DNA from 2 places in the Streptacidiphilus rugosus AM-16 genome. Region 2 is predicted to be linked to the other one. Evidence: riboswitches for the same ligand, from Rfam matches in the RefSeq annotation. Region 2 holds a riboswitch; the other holds the start of a gene.
What was found. A riboswitch is a leader RNA that binds a small molecule or an ion and turns the genes downstream of it on or off. The one in region 2 is predicted to bind glycine.

Region 1 (9,199 bases), 4.9 Mb from region 2:
TCCACGACCTCGTCGAGATCGGTGAGGATGTGGGTGGAGAGCAGCACGGTGACGCCCTCGTCGGCGACGTCGGTCAGCAGCAGGCCCATGACGGCGCGTCGCACCAGCGGGTCGAGGTCGGCCAGCGGTTCGTCGAGAAGCAGCAGCTTCGGCGCCTTGGCGCGGGCCAGGGCCACGGCGACGAGGGTGCGCTGCCCGCCGGAGAGCGCGCCGATCCCGCAGCCGAGAGGCACCCGGCCGAGGTCGAGCAGCTCCTGTGCGCGCGCCGGTTGCCAGCGGACGTTCGTGCGCCGTCCCGTCTCCAGCAGCTCCGCCACGGTCATCCGCCGGTACAGGCTCCGCTGCTGGTCGACGAAGCCGACCTCGGGCAGCACCTGCGCGTCGCCCGCCGGCAGGCCGAGCACGGTGACCTCGCCCTCCTGCGGGGCGACCAGACCGGCGGCGGCGGACAGCAGCAGGCTCTTGCCCGCACCGTTGGGGCCGACCAGGCCGCAGACCGCACCGCGCGGGACGCGCAGCGAGCAGGCGTCGAGCAGGGTGCGCCGCCCGTGGCGGAGGGTGAGCCCGATCGTCTCCAGCGCAGTGGGGGAGCGGGCTATCACTTCCCCTCCCCGGTCACCGGGGAGGGGAACTGCGCGTCGACGACCGAGGCGGCCAGGGCCAGCACGTCCTCGCGTTCGAGACCGTGCTCGCGGGCACTGGCGACCCAGGCCTCCAGCTCCTCGCGGAGCCCGGAGTCGGCGGCGCTGTCGGCGCGGCCGAGGGTGCGCACCACGAAGGTGCCCAGCCCCTGGCGGGACTCGACCAGACCGGCGCGCTGCAGTTCCTGGTAGGCCCGCAGCACGGTGTTCGGGTTCACCGCGGTGGCCGCGACCACCTCGCGTGCCGTGGGCAGCTTGTCCCCGAGGCGCAGCGTGCCGACCCGCAGGGCCTGCTCGATCTGCTGCACGATCTGCTGGTAGGCCGGGACGCCGCTGCCGCGGCGCAGACGGAACTCCACCGTGGTACCCCTTTCACTAATTGATTAGTGAAAGTAGTCAGCGGCGCACGGAGCTGTCAAACCCGCCTGCGGGCCGTTGTCGTACCCGTGCGCGATGATCGGGCCATGCGGTCCGTCCCGTCGATCCTGCACCTCGACATGGACGCCTTCTTCGCCTCGGTGGAGCAGGCGTCCAAGCCGAGCCTGCGCGGAAAGCCGGTGGTCGTCGGCGGGCTCGGCGCACGCGGGGTGGTGGCCACCGCCTCCTACGAGGCGCGGCGCTTCGGCGTGCACTCGGCGATGGCGATGGCCCACGCGCGCCGACTCGCGCCCAACGCCGCGTTCCTGATCCCCAGGTTCGAGCTCTACCGGCAGATCAGCGACCAGGTGATGGCGCTGCTGCGGGAGCTCTCGCCCCTGGTGGAGCCACTGAGCCTGGACGAGGCCTTCGTCGACCTCGCCGCCGGGCCCTACGGCGGGCTGCTGGAGTCGGGCGGCGCGGAGCTGGCCCGCGCGCTCGGGGAGGACCTGCGGGCCGACATCGCCGCCAAGGTCGGCCTGACCGCGTCGGTCGGCCTGTCCACGACGAAGTTCCTCGCCAAGATCGCCTCCGAGCAGGCGAAGCCGGACGGACTCGTCCTGATCGAGGCCGGCCGCGAGCGCGAGGTCCTGCAACCGCTCCCGGTCCGCGCGCTGCCCGGCGTCGGCCCCGCCACGGCGGAGACGCTGCGCCGCGCGGGCCTCACCCTGGTCTCCGACGTGGCGGCGCTCTCCCAGGAGGAACTGGTCCATCTGCTGGGCCGCGCGCACGGCGCGGGCGTCCACGAGCTGGCCCAGGGCCGCGACGAGCGGCCGGTCGTCCCCGACCGGGACGCCAAGTCCGTCTCCGTGGAGGACACCTTCGAGGTCGACCTCGGCGACCGCGACCGGATCATGGAGGAGCTGGACCGGCTGGCCGACCGCTGCGTCCGCAGGCTCCGCGCGGCGGGACGCTCGGGGCGCACGGTGGTCGTCAAGATCCGCCGCTTCGACTTCAGCACGCTGACCCGCTCGGAGACCTTGCCGGCCCCGACGGACGACCCGCTGGTGATAGCGCAGATGGCCCGCCGCCTGGTCGACTCCGTCGAACTGCTGGGCGGCATTCGCCTGCTCGGCGTCGGTGTCACCGGGCTGGCGGACTGGACGCAGGAGGATCTCTTCGCGCAGGCGCAGCGGGAGGAGATGGAGGAGTACGAGGAACTCGCGGAGCTGGCCGACGCGGCGGAGGCGAGCGAAGGGGCCGAGCCGGCCGAGCCCGCGTACGGCGGCCCGACCGGCCCGCGGGCGTTCCACCCCGGCGGGGAACTGACCGGCCGCCGCTGGATGCCGGGGCAGGACGCGGAGCACGCCGAGTTCGGCCACGGCTGGGTCCAGGGCAGCGGCGTGGGCCGCGTGACGCTCCGCTTCGAATCCCCGGGCTCCCCGGTCGGCCGCGTCCGCACCTTCCCGGTGGACGACCCGGCCCTCACCCCCGCCCCCGCCCTCCCGCTCCACCCGGCAACGCCGGACAGCCGCGGCGCTCTGCAGGCGAGCAGCCCCCAGGGGCGCGAGGAACTGCGGGAGCAACCACCCTGTGCGGATGGCCCTGCTCACTGAGGACCATCTGCATGCCGGTGGCTTGTCGCGCCGTTCCTCGCGCCCCTGGGTGGTTGCAACGCGCCCTCTCTTTGGCGGTAGCGCGCCGTTCCTCGCGCCCCTGAGGGGGTGGCTACATGCCCATCGCGTGGTCGGGGAGGTCCGCCGCGGGGCCGACCGGGGCCATGGGGCGGGCTGCCGGGGAGGCCGGCGTGCCGGCCAGTGGGGGCCGCCGACGGGGGCGCCGGCGGCGGGGGGAGTGACCGGGGTGCCCGCAGGGCGCGAGCCGTCCTGGACCTGGATGTGCTCGCGGTGGAGCTCCTCGCGGACGACCTCCTCCTCGGTGATCCGCTCGGTCACCAGGCGGATCCGTTCCACCGGCACGATCGTCTTCTTCACGACCAGGCGCTCCTCGTGGAGGGTCACCTCCTCCACGCTCTCCGCGATCTCCTCCTCGGTCAGCTGCGCGCGCTCCTCCGCGCTGACCGGGACGCGCTCCACGCGGATCCGCTCGCGGACGACCGGGACGCGGCGTTCGACCTGCTCGGTCGTGACGTACTTGCGCAGCCGCGCGCGGCCCAGCACGCGCCACTCGGTGCTGATGTCCAGCCGCTCCTCGCGGCAGACGAACTCGACCGGGTCCGGCACCGGGTCCTTCGCACCGGCCGACTTCTGCGGAGCGGCCAGTCCCGGCAGCGGGTCGGTCAGCGGGTCCGGGCGTCGCTGCGCGTCCGCGCCGGGGAACGGCGCGGCCGGCGGCGTCTGCTGCACCGTCGGCGCGGGCGCGGGGGTCGACACCGCCGCCGCTGCCGGGGCGGCGGCAGCCGCCGCGGCTGCCGGAGCCGGGGCCGAGGTGCCGGTCTTCGGAGCCCCGCCGGTGACGAACGCGGCGGTGCGGCCCGCACCGGACAGCGGCTCCACCACCGGGGTGCCCGTCAGCGTCCGTTCCACCGGCTTCTCCTCGCGCTCGTTCTTGTGCTTCGCAGCCGCCGCCGCGGTCGCCGCAGTCGCGGCAGCGGCGGTACCGGCGGCCGCCGCCGGAGTCGCGGTCATCACCGTCGCCTGCGCGGGCTTGTCCGCCAGGCGGGCGCCGGAGTCCGCGGCGTGCTGGCCGTTGCCGGTGGGCACCTCGAGCCCGTAGTAGCGGTAGAGCTGGAGCTCCTGCGCCGGGGAGAGGTGCTGGCCGACGCCGAAGTCGGGGGAGTCCTTCACCTGCGACTTCTCGTAGGGCACGCGCAGCTCGTCGGAGACGAACTCGCTCGTCGTCAGCGGGACGAAGGCGTCACGGCCGAAGAGGCCGGTCCGTACGGCCGCCCACTCGGGCTCCCCGGTGGCGTCGTCGAGGTAGACCTCGTCCACCGTGCCGATCTTCTCGCCGTTCTTGTCCACGGCCTTGTGGCCGATCAGATCCCTGGGGTCGATCTCGGTCTGCACGCTGTTCCACTCCTCCATCGGCCGCGCCGGTCTGTTCAACTGACGAACGTGCTCAACTCATACGAAAAGGCACAATGATCGCTTTGTCGAACGTACGCAGCTCCACCGGGTGTGTCGCTGCTCCGTCCGGGTTCATGCCGGGTGGCCCGGGTGTGATCTGCGCCCCGTTCGTCGCGGGAAGCGCGCTGGTAGGCTGGCCGTTGACCGTCGAGCATGCGCGGGAGAGTCCGATCGTCCATCAGGGCGAGCGGCGCCGAAGGAGCAAATCCTCCCCGGAATCTCTCAGGCCGAAGTACCGCGCACGCGAGGTCACTCTGGAAAGCAGTACCGCGTCGGCAGTTTCGGGGCGGTACTCACCGACGGTGAAAGCCGGCTCCGGCCGGTGAAGCTCTCAGGTTCCATGACAGAGGGGGAGGTCGTCCGGGCGTCCACAGCGCCCATCGGGTCCGACCAGGAGGCCACACTCCCCATGACGTCCTCGCTTTCCGCGCTGGAGCAGTCCAGCCCCTTTGAGAACCGCCACATCGGCCCGGACGCCGAGGCCCAGGCGAAGATGCTGGCGCAGGTGGGTTACGGCTCCCTGGACGAGCTGACCGCCGCCGCCGTCCCGGACGCCATCCGCAGCCTGACCGCGCTGGACCTGCCGGCCGCCCGCTCCGAGGCCCAGGTGCTGGACGAGCTCCGCGAGCTCGCCGACCGCAACCAGGTGCTCCGCTCGATGATCGGGCTCGGCTACTACGGCACCTTCACCCCGCCGGTGATCCTGCGCAACGTCCTGGAGAACCCCTCCTGGTACACCGCGTACACGCCGTACCAGCCGGAGATCTCGCAGGGCCGCCTGGAGGCGCTGCTCAACTTCCAGACCATGGTCACCGACCTGACCGGTCTGCCCACCGCCGGCGCCTCCCTGCTGGACGAGGGCACCGCCGCGGCCGAGGCCGTCGCGCTGGCCCGCCGCATGGGCAAGGTCAAGGGCGGCGTCTTCGTGATCGACGCCGACACCCTGCCGCAGACCGTCGCGGTCATCGAGACCCGCACGGTGCCGACCGGCATCGAGACCGTCGTCGCCGACCTGAGCGAGGGCATCCCGGCCGAGATCGCCGAGCGCGGCGTCTTCGGCGTGCTGCTGCAGTACCCGGGCGCGTCCGGTGTGGTCCGCGACCTGGCCCCGGTCATCGCCCAGGCCAAGGAGCTCGGCGCGGTCGTCACCGTCGCCGCCGACCTGCTGGCGCTGACCCTGCTGAAGTCCCCTGGCTCGCTCGGCGCGGACATCGCGGTCGGCACCACCCAGCGCTTCGGCGTCCCGATGGGCTTCGGCGGCCCGCACGCCGGCTACATGTCCGTGCGCGCCGAGTTCGCCCGCAGCCTGCCCGGCCGCCTGGTCGGCGTCTCCGTCGACGCCGACGGCAACCGCGCCTACCGCCTGGCGCTGCAGACCCGCGAGCAGCACATCCGCCGCGAGAAGGCCACCTCCAACATCTGCACCGCTCAGGTGCTGCTGGCCGTCATGGCCTCGATGTACGCGGTCTACCACGGCCCGGACGGCCTGGCCCAGATCGCCTCGCGCACCCACCGCTACGCCTCCGTGCTGGCCGAGGGCCTGCGCCGCGGCGGCGTCGAGGTCGTGCACGGCGCGTTCTTCGACACCGTCACCGCCCGCGTGACCGGCCGCGCCGCCGAGGTCGTCGAGGCCGCCCGCGCCGCCGGGGTCAACCTGTACGCGGCCTCCGCCGACCTGGTCTCCGCCGCGTGCGACGAGACCACCACCCGGGCCGACCTGGCCGCCGTCTGGGCCGCCTTCGGCGTGTCGGGCGAGCAGGACGTGGACGCGCTGGACGCCGAGGCCGGCGCCTCGCTGCCGGAGGCGCTGCTGCGCTCCGACGAGTACCTGACCCACCCGACCTTCCACGCGCACCGCTCCGAGACCGGCATGCTGCGCTACCTGCGCAAGCTCGCCGACAAGGACTACGCGCTGGACCGCGGCATGATCCCGCTCGGCTCCTGCACGATGAAGCTGAACGCCACCACCGAGATGGAGGCGATCACCTGGCCCGAGTTCGCGAACGTGCACCCCTTCGCCCCCGAGCAGCAGGCGGGCGGCTACCTGCAGCTGATCGGAGAGCTCGAGCAGCGCCTGGCCGAGGTCACCGGCTACGACGCGGTCTCCATCCAGCCGAACGCCGGCTCCCAGGGCGAACTGGCCGGCCTGCTGGCCGTCCGCGCCTACCACCACGCCAACGGCGACACCGCCCGTGACGTCTGCCTGATCCCCTCCTCCGCCCACGGCACCAACGCGGCCTCGGCCGTCATGGCCGGCATGCGCGTGGTGGTCGTGAAGACGCTGGTCGACGGCGACGTCGACGTCGAGGACCTGCGGGCCAAGATCGACCAGCACCGCGAGCAGCTGGCCGTGCTGATGGTGACCTACCCGTCCACGCACGGCGTGTTCGAGGAGAACATCGGCGACATCTGCGCCGCCGTGCACGAGGCGGGCGGCCAGGTCTACGTCGACGGGGCAAACCTGAACGCGCTGGTCGGTCTGGCCAAGCCGGGCAAGTTCGGCGCGGACGTCTCGCACCTGAACCTGCACAAGACCTTCTGCATCCCGCACGGCGGAGGCGGCCCCGGCGTCGGCCCGGTCGCGGTCCGCGCGCACCTGGCGCCGTACCTGCCGAACCACCCGCTGCAGCCGTCGGCCGGTCCGGTCACCGGCGTCGGCCCGATCTCGGCCGCGCCCTGGGGCTCGGCGGCGATCCTGCCGATCTCCTGGTCGTACGTCCGCCTGATGGGCGGCGAGGGCCTCAAGCGCGCCACGCAGGTGGCCGTGCTCAGCGCCAACTACATCGCGAAGCGCCTCGCGCCGTACTACCCGGTGCTCTTCACCGGCCCCGGCGGGCTGGTCGCGCACGAGTGCATCATCGACCTGCGTCCGCTGGCGAAGTCGGCGGGCGTGAGCGTGGACGACGTGGCGAAGCGCCTGATCGACTACGGTTTCCACGCCCCGACGATGTCCTTCCCGGTGGCCGGGACGCTCATGATCGAGCCCACTGAGAGCGAGGATTTGACCGAAATCGATCGCTTCTGCGCGGCGATGATCGCGATTCGTGCGGAGATTGACCGAGTTGGATCGGGTGAGTGGCCGGCGGAGGACAACCCGCTGCACAACGCCCCGCACACCGCGGCGGCGCTGGCCGGTGACTGGGACCACGCCTACACCCGTGAGCAGGCGGTCTTCCCGGCGGGAGTGAACCCCACCGAGAAGTACTGGCCCCCGGTCCGCCGCATCGACGGCGCCTACGGAGACCGCAACCTGGTCTGCTCCTGCCCCCCGCTGGACGAGTACGACGCGTAAGCGTCATCAGGGGCGCGAGGCTCGCTTTGCGACGGCGAGCCGGTTGCAACATCCAGGGGCGCGAGGAACTGCGCGACAAGCCACCCCAGGTGGTGAGTCGCTCGGCGAGCAGGGTCATCCGCACAGGGTGGTTGCTCGCGCAGTTCCTCGCGCCCCTTGCGTCCTGCGCCTGGCGGCGCAGCCGCTACGCGGCTTCGGCGTATGCGCGGCGGGGGGCGATGACGCTGCCGTCCGGCAGGATCTCGCCGGTGTCCTCGAAAAGCAGGATGCCGTTGCACAGCAGGCTCCAGCCCTGCTCCGGGTGGCTCGCGACGACCGCGGCTGCCTCGCGGTCCGGCGAGCCGGCGGACGGACACTCAGGACGGTGCTGGCACATAGCTTCGTACCTTTCCAAAGCCGGTTTGCGGCGCGGGGTGTGAAGTGCCTTCTCGCCGGGTAGGACGATGGGCCGGTCGCGCTGGTTCTCAGTCTCCGGATTATGGTGCGGAAGCGCAGCCATTTGGTGACATGCGTCACGAACGATCCGCTCCGAGCAGCAGAAACCACCCGTTGTGACCAGATGCGGCATGGTCACAACGGGTGGTGTCAGTGGTGCCGACGGATCAGGCCGTACTGGTGAGGAGTGCGCCGTTCGTGAGCGCCAGCAGGGCCAGCAGTTCCTCGGCGTGGTGGGGGATGTGCGCCGTCACCCCGAGCGGCGCGGGGACCAGCGGGATCAGCAGGTCGGGCGTCGGCGTGGGGGACAACACCGGGTGCAGCCAAAGGGCTGTCATGTAGTGGCCCGGCACCGACAGCAAGCGGGGCAGGTACGTCGTGGGCGTGCCGGCCGCGTGCAGGCGGGCCTGCTGCAGCGCGCGCAGCGTGGACGCCGGGTAGGGCCCCTCGGCGAAGTAGGCGAAGGTGTGCGTCTCGCCGGACTCGTCGGCCGTCAGTTCCAGCGTGTCCGCAGCGGCCACGACCTCCTCTCCCGCCTTGATCAGGAAGCGCCAGCCGGTCCGCCTGGCGGCGGCCAGTGGCGCGACCGCGCCGTCCGCCGTCATCGGGTCGAGCAGATGGACGGGCAGCGGATGCGCGGGGGTGCGCGGCCCGGTGGCTCGTCGCACGGCCGAGGCGCGGACGGGAAGGGCGTCGCTGAGGGCGTCCAGGTCGTCCAGGGCGTCCAGGGCGCCGAGGACGGCGCGAAGGGCCGCGGCTGGCGGCTGGGGCAGCTGCAAGGACATGTCGATTCGCCTCTCGTGGCAGCAGAGACAGGCGGGGCGGTGGTGGTGCGGGAGCTGCTCGGGCGTACTGGGAGCGCAGGCGGAGGGCATGCGCGGGTGCGGTTTGTTCAGATCGTGGTGCAGGGCAGGCCCGAGGGGGCCGGGCCTCCGTGCAGGGTCGGAGGCATCGGCGGCGTCGGGCCATGCGTTCCTGTATCTCGCGAGTCTATACGAACGGGTGCACGGCGTGACTCTTCTACTACTGTCCGTGCATGGTCGCAAGGGAGATTTCGGGCGGTTCGTGTACCCGGCCCCCTATTGGCACATGCCGTTTTCGCGCGTTCTGCCGGACTGTCGATCACGCCTTCGGGGAAGGCTCCCTCTACCGCCGACCGAGGGAGGGGCACCCCATGGGGGAGAAGGTGGCCGCCGGCAGTGCGGACCTGGCGGACCGTCAACTCTACCGCCGCAAGCTGCGACAGTGCGTGGAAGCGCTCGAGCAGCTGCTCGCCGGGGACCGCTTCGACCGGGCCCGCGCGATGATGGGACTGGAGATCGAACTCAACCTCGCCGACGACACGGGGCTGCCGGTCATGCGGAACGAGGAGGTCCTCGAGTCGA
Region 2 (9,199 bases):
GCCTGAAGAAGACCTCGACCAACGCCGAGTTCCTCCGTCAGGTCCAGCTCACCACCCCGGCCGCCCGCTGAACGGGCGTGTCCCCGCCGGCCTGATCTAGGCCACCGGCTCCCCGAGGCCCGCTCCCGCGGTCTCCTTCACGCCCGTCCCGTGCGTGTGCCTCTCGAACTGCGTCCGGTGGAGCTCGGCGTACCGGCCGGCCGCCGCCAGCAGTTCCTCGTGCGTGCCGCGCTCCACGATCCGGCCGGCTTCGACGACGAGGATCAGGTCGGCCGCGCGGATCGTCGACAGTCGGTGGGCGATGACCACGGCGGTCCGCCCCTCCAGGGCCTCCGCGAGTGCCTCCTGGACGGCCGCTTCCGAGGTGTTGTCCAGGTGGGCGGTGGCCTCGTCGAGGATCACGACGCGCTGGCGGGCCAGCAGCAACCGGGCGATGGTCATGCGCTGGCGCTCGCCGCCGGAGAGGCGGTAGCCGCGCTCGCCGACCACGGTGTCGAGGCCGTCGGGCAGCGAGCGTACGAGATCTTCGAGGCGTGCCCGGCGCAGCACGTCCCACAGCTCGTCCTCGTCGGCCCCGGGCCGCGCGAGCAGCAGGTTCTCGCGCACGGAGTCGTGGAAGAGGTGCCCGTCCTGGGTGACCATGCCGAGGGTCGCCCGCATGGACTCGGCGCTCAGGTCACGTACGTCGACGCCGCCGATGCGGACGGCTCCCTCGTCGGTGTCGTACAGGCGCGGCAGCAACTGCGCGATGGTCGACTTCCCGGCGCCGGACGAGCCGACCAGGGCGACGGTCTGGCCGGGTTCGGCGCGGAAGCTGATGCCGTGCAGGACCTCCGCGCCGCTGCGGGTGTCCAGGGCGGCGACCTCCTCCAGCGAGGCGAGGGAGACCTTGTCGGCGGACGGGTAGCCGAAACGGACGTCGTCGAACTCCACGGCGGCGGGCCCCTCGGGCACGGCGCGGGCCTCCGGCTTCTCCTCGATCAGCGGCTTGAGGTCGAGGACCTCGAAGACGCGCTCGAAGCTGACCAGAGCGCTCATGACCTCGACGCGCGCCCCCGCGAGCGACGTGAGCGGCGCGTAGAGGCGGGTCAGCAGCAGTGCCAGGGACACCACGGCGCCCGGCTGCAGGGTGCCGCGCAGGGCGAACCAGCCGCCGAGCCCGTAGACGAGCGCGAGCGCCAGGGCGGAGACGAGCGTCAGAGCGGTGATGAACACCGACTGTGCCATCGCCGTCCGCACCCCGATGTCCCGCACCCGCCGGGCCCGCGCGGCGAACTCGACGGACTCGTCCTCGGGCCGCCCGAAGAGCTTGACCAGGGTGGCGCCGGGTGCCGAGAACCGTTCGGTCATCCGGGTGCCCATGGCCGCGTTGAGGTTGGCGGCCTCGCGCTGGAGCTTCGCCATCCGGCTGCCCGTCCGCCGCGCGGGGATCACGAACAGCGGCAGCAGCACCAGCGCGAGCAGCGTGATCTGCCAGGAGAGAGTGAGCATCACGACGAGGGTCAGCAGCAGGGTCACCAGATTGCTGACGACTCCGGAGAGGGTGTTGCTGAAGGCGCGCTGCGCGCCGATCACGTCGTTGTTGAGGCGACTGACGAGGGCGCCCGTACGCGTACGCGTGAAGAACGCGACCGGCATCCGCTGCACGTGGTCGAACACGGCTGTCCGCAGATCGAGGATGAGTCCTTCACCGAGCGTCGAGGACAGCCAGCGCCCGAGGATCCCGAAGCCCGCCTCGGCGAGCGCGATGAGAGCGATGAGCAGGGCGAGTCGTATGACGGTGCTCTGGTCGCCGTGGGAGACGATCGCGTCGACGACGCGCCCCGCGAGCACCGGCGTGGCGACGGCGAGCAGCGCGGTCGCCACGCTCAGCACCACGAACTGCCAGATACGGCGGCGGTGCGGTCGGGCGAAGGCGCCGATGCGCCGCAGTGTGGCGCGGTCGAAGGGGCGGCGCTCCTGCTGCGCGTTCATGACGCTGTGCAGCTGCATCCAGGCGGTGCTCTCCATGCTCATGGGAGAGACGGTAGGGCCTCAGGCTTCCCTGAGGCCAAAGGGGACCGCCTGCCCCGTCAGCACTCGATGACGTTCACGGCCAGGCCGCCGCGGGAGGTCTCCTTGTACTTGATCTTCATGTCGGCGCCGGTCTCCTTCATCGTCTTGATCGCCTTGTCCAGCGAGACGTGGTGGCGGCCGTCGCCGCGGAGCGCCATGCGGGCGGCGGTGACGGCCTTGACGGCCGCCATGCCGTTGCGTTCGATGCAGGGGATCTGGACCAGGCCGCCGACCGGGTCGCAGGTGAGGCCGAGGTTGTGCTCGATGCCGATCTCTGCGGCGTTCTCGACCTGCTCGGGCGTGCCGCCGAGGACCTCGGCGAGGCCGCCGGCGGCCATGGAGCAGGCGGAGCCGACCTCGCCCTGGCAGCCGACCTCGGCGCCGGAGATGGAGGCGTTCTCCTTGAAGAGCATGCCGACCGCGCCCGCGGCGAGCAGGAAGCGGACGACGCCGTCCTCGTCCGCGCTGGGGATGAAGTTCAGGTAGTAGTGCAGGACCGCCGGGATGATGCCCGCCGCGCCGTTGGTCGGGGCGGTGACGACGCGGCCGCCAGCCGCGTTCTCCTCGTTGACGGCCATCGCGTAGAGGGTGACCCACTCCATCGCGTTCGCCGGGCCGATGCCCTCGACGCGCAGGGCCCGTGCGCCGGAGGCGGCGCGACGGCGGACCTTGAGGCCGCCGGGGAGGATGCCCTCGTGGTGCATGCCGTTGCGCACGCACTCCTGCATCACGGACCAGATCTCCAGCAGGCCCGTCCGGATCTCCGCCTCGGTGCGCCAGGCCTTCTCGTTCTCCAGCATGAGGGAGGAGATGGACAGGCCGGTCTCGTTGGTCAGCCGCAGCAGGTCGGTGCCGGTGCGGAAGGGGTACTTCAGGACGGTGTCGTCGAGCACCACGCGGTCCGCGCCGATGGCGTCCTCGTCGACGACGAAGCCGCCGCCGACCGAGTAGTAGGTCTTCTCCAGCAGCGGTACGCCCGCCGCGTCGTAGGCGCACAGGGTCATGCCGTTGGCGTGGTACGGCAGCGACCTGCGGCGGTGCAGGATCAGCTCGTTCTCGGGGTCGAAGCCGATCTCGTGGGTGCCGAGCAGCGAGAGTCGCTTGGTCGCCCTGATCCGTTCGACGTCCAGGTCGGCCTGCGCGATGTCGACCGTTCGCGGCGAGTGACCCTCCAGACCCAGCAGCACCGCCTTCGGGGTGCCGTGGCCGTGGCCGGTCGCGCCGAGCGAGCCGAAGAGCTCCGCGCGCACCGAGCACGTGTCGGCCAGCAGGCCCTCCGACTTCAGCCGGCGGGCGAACATGCGCGCCGCCCGCATCGGGCCGACCGTGTGGGAGCTGGACGGGCCGATGCCGATGGAGAAGAGGTCGAAGACGCTGATGGCCACGAGGACGCCCTTGTCTTGTGGTGGGGGACGAACGGAGGGAACACGCGCCGGGGCACCGCGCGCCACCGTGTGGTTCCAGTGTGCGCGGTGCCCCGCCGATTTCATACGAACTGCCCGAAAACTCCGGGCCCCCGACGACTTACAGGTCGGGGTAGAGCGGGTGCTTCGCCGCCAGCGCGCTGACGCGCGCCGCGAGCTCGGCGGACTTGGCCTCGTCGAAGGACGGCTTCAGCGCCTCGGCGATGATGTCGGCGACCTCACGGAAGTCCTCGGCCTGGAAGCCGCGGGTGGCCAGCGCCGGAGCGCCGATGCGCAGGCCGGAGGTGACCATCGGCGGGCGCGGGTCGAACGGCACCGCGTTGCGGTTGACCGTGATGCCGACCGCGTGCAGGCGGTCCTCCGCCTGCTGGCCGTCCAGCTCGGACTTGCGCAGGTCCACCAGGACCAGGTGCACGTCCGTGCCGCCGGAGAGGACGGAGACGCCGGCCTCGACCGCGTCCGACTGCGTCAGCCGCTCGGCGAGGATCTTGGCGCCTTCGAGGGTGCGGCGCTGGCGGTCCTTGAACTCCTCCGTGGCGGCGACCTTGAAGGCCACGGCCTTGGCGGCGATCACGTGCTCCAGCGGGCCACCCTGCTGGCCGGGGAAGACCGCGGAGTTGATCTTCTTGGCGTACTCGGCCTTGGAGAGGATCACGCCGCCGCGCGGACCGCCGAGGGTCTTGTGCGTCGTCGTGGTGACCACGTCCGCGTAGGGCACCGGGGAGGGGTGCAGCCCCGCGGCGACCAGGCCGGCGAAGTGGGCCATGTCGACCATCAGCAGCGCGCCGACCTCGTCCGCGATCCGGCGGAATGCGGCGAAGTCCAGCTGACGCGGGTAGGCGGACCAGCCGGCCACGATCAGCTTGGGCTGGTGCTCCTTGGCCAGGCGCTCGACCTCGTCCATGTCGACCAGGTTCGTCTCGGCGTCCACGTGGTAGGCGACCACGTTGTAGAGCTTGCCGGAGAAGTTGATCTTCATGCCGTGGGTCAGGTGGCCGCCGTGCGCCAGGTCCAGACCGAGGATCGTGTCCCCGGGCTTGATCAGCGCGAACATCGCGGCGGCGTTGGCCTGCGCGCCGGAGTGCGGCTGCACGTTGGCGTGCTCGGCGCCGAAGAGCTCCTTGATCCGGTCGATCGCGAGCTGCTCGACGACGTCGACGTGCTCGCAGCCGCCGTAGTAGCGGCGACCGGGGTAGCCCTCGGCGTACTTGTTGGTGAGCACCGAGCCCTGGGCCTCCAGAACCGCCACCGGGGCGAAGTTCTCGGAGGCGATCATCTCCAGGGTGGACTGCTGGCGGTGCAGCTCGGCGTCCACAGCGGCGGCGACCTCGGGGTCGAGGCTGTGCAGGGACTGATTGAGGACGGTCATGGCGTTCTGGGGATCCCTCGGCTCGTCAGACAGGCGGTCAGCCGCCGGTGTGGGCGGTGTACTCGTCGGCGCTGAGCAGACCCTCCGGCTCGCCGTCGAGACGGAGCTTGAAAAGCCAGCCACCCTCGAAGGGCTCCGAGTTGACCAGGGCCGGGTCGTCGATGACGGCCTGGTTGACCTCGACGACCTCGCCGGAGGCGGGGGTGTAGAGGTCGCTGACCGACTTGGTCGACTCCAGCTCGCCACAGGTGTCGCCGGCGGCCACGGTGTCGCCGACCTCGGGCAGCTGGACGTAGACGACGTCACCGAGAGCGTCGGCGGCGAAGGCGGTGATCCCGACGGTGGCCACGCCACCCTCGGCGGCCGTCAGCCACTCGTGCTCCTTGCTGTACGTGAGGTGCTGGGGGTTGCTCATGACGTGATTCTCCCGGATGAGGTGTGGGTACGGCGAAACGGGGGCCAGTCGTCCCAGAATGTGGTGACCCCGAAGAGTGATTCTTGCGGCGCGGGCGCGCCGCGGCTCAGCGGGCGCGCTTGTAGAACGGCAGCGCGACGACCTCGACCGGCTCGTGCGTGCCGCGCACGTCCACGGCGACGCTGCCGCCCGGCGTGGCGTGGGCGGCGTCCACGTAGGCCATGGCGATCGGCTTGCCCAGGGTCGGGGAGGGCGCGCCGGAGGTGATCGAGCCGATGACCGTGCCCTCGGCGTCGACGACGTTCATCTCCGCCCGGGGGACCCGGCGGCCGGGGGAGACCAGGCCGACCAGCACCCGCGGCGGGGTGGCGGCGGCCTGCTCGGCGGCCTTCTCCAGGGCCTCACGGCCGACGAAGGCGCCGTCGTTGGTCGTCTTGTCGAAGCGCACGACGCGGCCCAGGCCGGCGTCGAAGGGGGTCAGCGAGGTGTTGAGCTCGTGCCCGTACAGCGGCATCCCGGCCTCCAGGCGCAGGGTGTCGCGGCAGGAGAGCCCGCAGGGGATCAGCCCGTAGGAGGCGCCGGCCTCGGTCAGCGCGGCCCAGACCGCCTCGGCGTCGGCCGGGGCGAGGAAGAGCTCGAAACCGTCCTCGCCGGTGTAGCCCGTCCGGGCGAGCAGCGCCGGGCGGCCCGCGACGGTGGCCGGGAGGGAGGTGTAGTACTTCAGGCCCGGCAGGTCGGCGTCGGTGAGCGAGCCGAGGATCGCGGGGGAGTCGGGGCCCTGGACGGCGATCAGCGCGTACGCGTCGCGGTCGTCGCGCACGACGGCGTCGAAGCCCTCCGCGCGGGCGGTCAGCTCGTCGAGCACCAGCTGCGCGTTGGAGGCGTTGGCGACGACCATGAACTCGGCCTCACCGGTGCGGTAGACGATCAGGTCGTCCAGGATGCCGCCGTCGGGGGCGCAGATCATGGTGTAGCGGGCCTTGTTCACCGCGAGCGCGGAGACGAAGCCGACCAGCGCGTGGTCCAGCAGCTCGCCCGCCTGCGGACCGGTGACCGTGATCTCGCCCATGTGGGAGAGGTCGAAGAGGCCGGCCTTGGTGCGGACGGCGTTGTGCTCCTCGCGCTCGCTGCCGTAGCGCAGCGGCATGTCCCAGCCGGCGAAGTCGGTCATGGTGGCGCCGAGGGAGCGATGGACGGCGTCCAGCGCGGTCAGGCGGAGAGACATAGCAGGATCTCCAAGCGGTTCAGGGCATGCTGCGGCAGGGTCCCTCCCCGTCTGTCGCTGCGACCTGAGAGCTTCACCGCGCCCGTGGGCACGGCTTGCACCGTGGGTGGACCAGCACGCCGAACGTGACTGGTCGCTTTCCAGAACTGCCTCGCCCGTGCGGTGTTGTGCCTGAGAGATTCGGGGGAGGGCTTGCTCCTTCGGCGCCGACGACCCGCCCCGGGACGGGGTGTGTCGCCGAGCTCTCCCGCGCGGGTTCGAACGGCCGGTATGCGATTGTGAGTGGGCCCATCATGGCATGGCACACGGGCGCTGGCGAACAGGTGGAGGAGACCGTGCAGGAGTACCCGGGGGTCCCGCAGCAGCAGGTGGGGAGGTGGCCGGAGAACGAGCTGGAACTCGCGCTCGCCGCCTCCGTCGGCGACCCGGGGGCGACGCCGCGCCTGATGGAGGTGCTGGGCCGCAGCCACGTCTGGGTCCCGATGCCGTCCGGCCCGAGCCGTGACGGGGTCACCCTCGACCTGCCCACCACGGAGCTGGCGGGACAGCCCTTCGTCCCGGTCTTCAGCTCGGAGGCGCAGTTGCGCGCGGTGGCGGGCCCGGAGATGCCGTACGCGATCGCCCCGGTCCGCGAGCTGGCCCGCGGGCTCCCGCAGGGCGTCGGCCTGGCGGTCAACCCCGAGGGCGCGGTCGGACTCCCCGTCCCCGCGGCGGGCGTCCCCGACCTGTGCGGCGACCCGGCCGAGGAGGGCGTCCGCGCGACGGCGTGGGAGCCTGAGGCGCACGAGGAGCCGTACGACTTCCTGGCCGCGGCGGTGGGCGAACTGGCCTCCCTGCCGGTCGTGCTGACGGCGCGTCGCGCGTACGTCCAGGTGGAGGGCGACGCCCCGAAGCTCTTCGTCGGCGTCCAGCTCGCCCGCTACGACGCGGCGGACCACGAGGCCGTCGGCCTCGCGCTCGGCCGCGCGCTGGGCGCGGTCCCGCTGCCGTTCGAGGTCTCCCTGGTCCTCCTCGACGCGGTGGCCGAGGACCCCACGGCGCAGTGGATGCTCCGAACGGTCGCACCTTTCTACTCCCAGGCCTGACGACGGCGGAGCGCTTGCACGCGCCCCTGAGCGCGCCGGGCAGTCGCCTGCAGAGTTGGTTTCCGACCGAGCCCGTGGCGTGATCGTCCGGTGTCGCGCGAGTACTAGGCTGCACCGCGGCGAAGGATCGCCGTGGGCGATCCTGGGGTGAGCGGATCGTGAGGGGGGCGGAGACGATGATCGAAGCGGCACTGCGGGAGCTCGCGCCCGGCCGTTACGACCGGTACGAGGCGCTGCTGCAGGAGATCGCCGCCGGCGAGCTCTTCATGCTGCTGTGGCACGGCCTCCCCGGCAGCCCCGACGTCCAGTACGGCAACCTCGAGGTCGGCGGGTACGGCTACGCCCCCTGTGTCACCTCCGCCGAGCAGCTCGCCGCGTCCGGATGGACCCGGCAGCACCAGGTCGTGCCCGGCGTCGAGGTCGCGGCCGCGCTCTACCGCGAGCGGTGGGGGCTGTGGCTCGACCCGCACGCGAGCGGCGGCGGGGTCGGGATCCCGTGGGCGGATCTGCGCCGGATCGCCGGCGGACTCGACCGGCTGCCCGCCGGCCCGCTCTCGCTGACCGCCGTGGACGCGCCGCCGAGCAGCGTCCCCGAGAGCGTCGGCAGCCCCGCCGCGACGGCCCCGTTCTTCCGTCAACTCATCGCTGCCGCAAGCGAAACATCCGCTGTGCAGTCGTTGCGGCGTGCTTGGGTGGAACCGTCCGTCGGTGAGCCTTATGTCGTTCTTGGTCTGGAACTGACCGATTCGTCCGCCCAGTCCGTCGACGCCGTCCGGCAGATGATGCACCGCGCCCTGCCGGCCGCCCCCGACGGTCTCGCCGTGTCGACCGTCGCACTGGCGGACCCTTATGACCAGGTCGCGTCATGGCTTTCCGCGCGTATGCCGGCGTGCTATCAGCGGGTCTGACACTTCCCGGAGTGGTGTCATCCGAGGCTCTGACCAGCGGAAATATCCTCTACGCGCGTTGACGCCTGTGGCGCACGGGCGCCGAGAGGCTCCTGAATCGACGTATTCGCAGGTTGCGGCTTTGCATCGATGCAGGTCACGGTTAGGAAACCATTCACTGGCGGGTCTTTCGGACTTATGTGCCGTTGATGAAAGCTTCTGCAACAAGCCGGGGCGGCCAGGTGTCGCTCTCGCTTGCCGTCCCCGTCGAACGCCTCGGTCACACCCGACTTGAGCGGTCAGCAGGCCGACGGGAGTACGTGGAACCACCGCATATCCACTGATGCACCTGCTTCACCGCTGCACCAGCTACACCCATGCATTGACGCACCATCAGCTTCCCGGGCAAGTCCGTCCGGCAGCTCAGCTTTCCGCACTCAGCACTTGGCACCACTAGTGAACTGCGACCGTGTCCGCGGGCCTGCTCCTCTACCCGGAGCGCGTCCTGGCAGGTCGGCCGGGCACCGTGTGCCGGTCACCACCGGCTTGGGGGTCTTCTCCATATGACTGCGCCACTCCACGACTCCGGGACCGCAACACTGGAGGTTCCAGCTGACCCGACGGTCGCTCCTAAGAAGATCGTCGGCCGTTCGCCCGGCCGCATTGCTTGGGAGCGGCTGAAGCGCGACAAGATCGCCCTCGGTGGCGGCTTCGTGGTGATCCTGCTGATCCTGGTGGG

Region 1: another riboswitch for glycine. It lies ahead of gcvP (aminomethyl-transferring glycine dehydrogenase); the one in region 2 lies ahead of gcvT (glycine cleavage system aminomethyltransferase GcvT).

The regions. Positions count from the first base shown of each region.
Region 1 is NZ_JQMJ01000004.1:1,308,676-1,317,874, reverse strand. Features, by position in the region: gene BS83_RS15115 (ABC transporter ATP-binding protein) at 1-602, opposite strand, end outside; gene BS83_RS15110 (GntR family transcriptional regulator) at 599-1,000, opposite strand; gene BS83_RS15105 (DNA polymerase IV) at 1,106-2,614, shown strand; partial or broken gene BS83_RS48905 (PRC and DUF2382 domain-containing protein) at 2,948-4,045, opposite strand; glycine riboswitch at 4,236-4,335, shown strand; gene gcvP (aminomethyl-transferring glycine dehydrogenase) at 4,497-7,379, shown strand; gene BS83_RS15090 (DUF5999 family protein) at 7,564-7,755, opposite strand; gene BS83_RS15085 (hypothetical protein) at 7,982-8,599, opposite strand; gene BS83_RS15080 (glutamate--cysteine ligase family protein) at 8,989-9,199, shown strand, end outside.
Region 2 is NZ_JQMJ01000004.1:6,224,224-6,233,422, reverse strand. Features, by position in the region: gene rho (transcription termination factor Rho) at 1-71, shown strand, start outside; gene BS83_RS37190 (ABC transporter ATP-binding protein) at 97-2,016, opposite strand; gene BS83_RS37185 (L-serine ammonia-lyase) at 2,073-3,440, opposite strand; gene glyA (serine hydroxymethyltransferase) at 3,580-4,848, opposite strand; gene gcvH (glycine cleavage system protein GcvH) at 4,886-5,263, opposite strand; gene gcvT (glycine cleavage system aminomethyltransferase GcvT) at 5,370-6,488, opposite strand; glycine riboswitch at 6,639-6,748, opposite strand; gene BS83_RS37165 (enhanced serine sensitivity protein SseB C-terminal domain-containing protein) at 6,782-7,573, shown strand; gene BS83_RS37160 (enhanced serine sensitivity protein SseB C-terminal domain-containing protein) at 7,750-8,481, shown strand; gene BS83_RS37155 (ABC transporter permease) at 9,024-9,199, shown strand, end outside.